2 regions of the Halobacillus shinanisalinarum genome follow, and region 1 is predicted to be linked to the other one. Evidence: predicted binding sites of a transcription regulator. Region 1 holds the regulator's gene; the other holds the start of a gene.
What was found. Region 1 encodes CtsR, which represses protease genes until heat stress. Its sites were predicted from a motif close to ATGGTCAATAAAGGTCAAACA; they were not measured.
Positions count from the first base shown of each region.

Region 1 (2,406 bases):
GAGAGTAGGACGCGGCCACGTCATTATAATGTAAACCGGAAGCATATGCTTCCGGTTTTTTACTATATAATAATATAGTGAGGTCACACATTATTTGCTGAACAAGGGGTGGTGGTATTGGTATGGACGATTTTGATTTATTCAATGATAACTTAGAGTTGTTTTTTATCCGCTTATTTATTGCGTTACTTTTATCAGGGATTATAGGATTTGAGCGGGAGTTGAAAAATCATTCCGCAGGATTTCGCACCCATATACTTGTCGGCATCGGTTCTTGTCTTATGATGCTTCTATCATTATATGGCTTTGAAGAATTTATTAGTGATCATGATAATGTTCGTTTTGACCCATCCCGTCTCCCTTCCTACGTTATTAGTGGGATTGGTTTCTTAGGAGCTGGAACAATTATTGTTAATGGGATGACGATCCGCGGACTCACGACAGCAGCATCTATATGGACAGTTGCTGGATTGGGCTTAGTTGTCGGTGCCGGCATGTATGATGTTGCTGTACTCGCTACGATTTTAGTTCTATTGAGTCTCATCTTTTTAAATAATTTGGAGAAAAAGTACTTTAGTGGCTATTTCAAAAATTCATATGTGCTCCTGGCAGATGAGAGAATCGAAACAAGTAAGTTACTCGGCATATTTGATGAGGAAGGTATTTCGCTGCAAAAGGTGGAAATTGAAAATTTAAATAATAAAACTAAAAATATTCTTATTCAAATTACCAAAGGACAAAAGATTAATGAGATTTCTTTACTTGAAAAGTTATCAAAAGTCGATAATGTCCTTCAGGTTGAACAAAGAAGATAAAGGAAACTATACGAGAAAATCGTATAGTTTTTTGTTTTAACCTTTATCTGATTAGGGAATGATGAGAGGTGTAAACACACAAACTTTTTATTTGCGAATGTATTTAAAATGAGTATAATAAAATTATAGTCAAAGATAGTCAAAGTCAAAAGAGGGGGAGGGAAGATGCGGAATATATCCGACATCATAGAAGAGTATTTAAAGAATATTTTAGATAATAATGAAAAGAAAGCTATTGAAATTAAGAGGAGTGAAATTGCTGATCGGTTTCAATGTGTTCCCTCACAAATTAATTATGTGATTAAAACACGTTTCACTGTGGAAAAAGGTTATATAGTTGAAAGTAAACGTGGAGGCGGCGGTTATATTCGGATACGCCGTGTTCAACACCGATCTGAAGCAAAGATGATTGATGATATTGTACAGCTCATTCATCCAAAGGTTTCTCAATCTATAGCAATAGACATTATCGAAAGATTACTTGAAAATAACAGCATTACGAGCCGTGAAGCACGTATGATGGTCAGTGCAATAGATCGTGAAGTTCTCGCTTTCCCCCTTCCTCTAAGGGACGAGGTCCGCTCAAGGATTCTTACGGCTATGCTGTTCACCCTGAAATACACAAGCTAATATAGAAGGGAGAGAATGTTATGGAATGCCAGCGATGCCATAACCGTGCTGCCACCGTTCATTTGACACAACTAATGAATGGGGAGAAGACTGAAGTTCATGTTTGTGAACAATGTGCGAAGGAAAAAGGATATATGCATGACCATGAAGAAAACTTTACACTAAACGATTTATTGACTGGTCTATTTAATTTCGAACCAAAACAATCTCCCAATGGTCAGCAAACGGGTACTCAGCAACCTAAAGAGCAGCTTAAATGTCCGAAATGCGGCTTAACTTTTAAAGAATTTGCCAGGGCAGGAAAGTTTGGTTGTGCTGAATGTTATAAGACATTTGACGAACGGCTCAATCCAATTCTCCGCCGTGTGCATAGCGGTAATACACACCATGATGGGAAAATCCCCAGGCGTGAAGGGGGTAACTTGCACCTTAGGCGTCAAAAGGATCAATATAAATCTGAGCTGCAGCGGTTAATCGAACAGGAAGAGTTTGAAGAAGCTGCCAAGCTTAGAGATGAAATTCGCTCTTTGGATGACCAACTCCAAGACAGAGAGGAGGGGGAGAGCTAATGTCATTACAGCAATTTATGAATGAAGCGATTAGTCCATGGATGAAACAAGATGGACCGGATAGTGATATTGTTTTGAGCAGCCGCATTCGATTAGCGCGTAACTTCTCAAATATTCCGTTCCCGACGATTTCTTCCGAAGATAATCTGGAAAAAGTATTAAATTTTTTCAATGAAGAATTTCGCAGCGAGTCGTTTAGGGATTATAAAGGTTTTGAAATAGTTAAAATGAGTGATCTGCAGCCTATTGAGAAAAGGGTTCTAGTAGAGAAGCATTTAATTAGCCCGCATTTAACGGACAACTCAGAACACTCTGCTTCTTTAATTTCTCAAAATGAACAGGTATCAATTATGATTAATGAAGAGGATCATATTCGCATACAGTTATATTTC
Region 1 covers NZ_CP095074.1:2,503,307-2,505,712, forward strand. Annotated here, with positions in the region: rRNA gene rrf (5S ribosomal RNA) at 1-21, shown strand, start outside; gene MUO14_RS12360 (MgtC/SapB family protein) at 123-815, shown strand; gene MUO14_RS12365 (CtsR family transcriptional regulator) at 981-1,445, shown strand; gene MUO14_RS12370 (protein-arginine kinase activator protein McsA) at 1,466-2,014, shown strand; gene MUO14_RS12375 (protein-arginine kinase McsB) at 2,014-2,406, shown strand, end outside.

Region 2 (2,406 bases), 1.5 Mb from region 1:
AGAAGTGAAGGAAAGTAATCAAAACTAATGTAATCTAAAATATTTCATGCTATAATGATTTACAATTAAGGAACGCTTTCAACTGGAGAGCGTTCTTTATTTAAAGGGATTGTATGCGCTTTCTGAAAAATAATCGAAATAACGATAGAGAGAGGAGAATGATTAGTGATTGAACAGTCGATAACCATTGAATTAGAAACAGGGTTACAAGCAAGACCTGCTGCACAATTTGTACAACGGGCTAACCGTTTTTCCGCAGACATATTTATTGAAAAAGATAAGAAGCGGGTGAACGCCAAGAGCATCATGGGACTTATGAGTTTGGCAGTAGGTCATGGAGAAGAAATTACCTTGATAGCAGATGGTACAGATGAAGAAAATGCGGTAAATCAGTTAGCCGACTTTGTAAAAGAATAGTAGACTTTTTCATGTGAAAGTATGAACAATTTGTGAATGATAAGGGAATGTTCTCAGATGATGCACTTTGTTGGATTGCCCTTAAAAGATAAAAGCCCGCTGGCGGAACCAGTGGGCTTTTACTAAATAATTATTTATCGCTCGTCTTTTCCATAACCTTATCGATCAGACCATAGTCAACGGCCTCATGTGCAGACATGAAGTTATCACGATCAGTATCGCGTTCGATTACTTCAATTGGTTGACCTGTACGTTCGGAGAGAATTTTGTTCAATTTCTCGCGCATTTGAATGATACGTTTCGCATGAATTTCAATATCAGATGCTTGACCCTGTGTACCACCTAGTGGTTGGTGAATCATGACCTCACTGTTAGGCAGGGCATAACGTTTACCTTTAGCACCGGCGTTAAGAAGGAAAGCACCCATGGAAGCGGCCATACCTGTGCAGATTGTAGACACGTCAGGTCCAATAAACTGCATCGTGTCATAGATAGCCATACCAGATGTAATGGATCCACCCGGAGAGTTGATATAAAGGGAAATGTCTTTCTCAGGATCCTCAGCAGCTAAGAACAATAGCTGGGCGACGATCGAGTTGGAAACATTATCATCAATAGGACTGCCTAGCATAATTATCCGATCTTTTAATAAACGGGAATAAATGTCGTAGGCGCGTTCTCCGCGATTTGTTTGCTCGATTACTGTTGGGATTAAATTCATTTGTAATTCCTCCTTTTCATCATTACATATATGATGGAATATGTTTTTATCATACAGTTAAGGTCAATAAAGGTCAAACGAAAAGATTGTACCATTTTGACCTATTTCCTAAGTACTTAGACGAATTTCTTCAGAATCCGTTTTAATCGAACTTCCCTATACCATCATACCCTAATTTATTGGGGATAAACGTATGACTTATAATGAAAATTCGTTAAGATTAAATACAAATGGATCTTGATTTTCCTGACGAACAACCGTATAATAGATTTTGCCGTTCGTAATTTGCGCCCGTAGCTCAGTTGGATAGAGCGGTAGATTCCGGTTCTACGTCAGTCGGGGGTTCGAATCCTCTCGGGCGCGCTATGATGTTTGATATGATTTTGCTCCCACTCTGCTTAGCGCTTGCAGATGGGAGTTTTTAGTTGAATACTTTAGCTGTTTTCAGTAGTATTTAACTAAATTATTAAGTATGTTAATCTTTAGGATATAAGAGGATGTTCAAAAAGTCACCGAATGATAAACAGCGAATCTCTTCGTTGCTCGGTTTTTCCGGTCCTCTCACGTTTGAAAGGCATACGCTGTGGCCTCAAAACTGCCGCGCCTCGACCTTCTTACGACGCGCAAGGAACGAGCTAGTGTCGACGTTATCATTCTACTTTTTGAACACACACTATAGGGTAAACTGCTTGCTTTTCCATGAAAAGGAGATATTATGACAACTATTATTCGTTTCAAAATCATATCAACAGAACAGATTCCAGAAGATCGAAGAATCCATGTTTTTGATATACAGCAACAAGAAAGGCTGTCATTTAATTTAAAGTCACTGTATCGTTCTCTGGAACGCAATGAATGTGGCATAGAATTAAAGGAGTTTTTAGAAACGAAGAAGTTTAAAATCGACCACGGTTATTATGATTTCAAGAGTCACGTTTCTTAACGTGGCTCTAGTTTTTTTAAATAAAAAATGGATCACTGGTAAACATTATAGGTAGAGGGAGAATGAGCCATTGAATACGCTAACGCTTTATACAAAGAAGAATTGCAAATTATGTGATGAAGTAAAAGAGCTGATTGATATTCTTAGTATGGATTATCAAATAACAATGGCTGAAGTGGATATAGAACAAGATGCGCAGTTGTTAACTACCTATTTTCTTGAAATCCCTGTTCTTTTTATTAATGGTGAAAAAATAGATTATCGTGGAATTGATATCTTTTCCTTAAGAGAGCGTTTACACTAATTTTATAAGTTGCACAGCACG
Region 2 covers NZ_CP095074.1:961,228-963,633, reverse strand. Annotated here, with positions in the region: gene whiA (DNA-binding protein WhiA) at 1-28, shown strand, start outside; gene MUO14_RS05100 (HPr family phosphocarrier protein) at 166-417, shown strand; gene clpP (ATP-dependent Clp endopeptidase proteolytic subunit ClpP) at 548-1,168, opposite strand; tRNA gene MUO14_RS05090 (tRNA-Arg) at 1,426-1,501, shown strand; gene MUO14_RS05085 (hypothetical protein) at 1,854-2,081, shown strand; gene MUO14_RS05080 (glutaredoxin family protein) at 2,152-2,385, shown strand.
Region 2: clpP (ATP-dependent Clp endopeptidase proteolytic subunit ClpP) is a predicted target of CtsR. The motif match lies at 1,198-1,218, and genes of this name have one in related genera.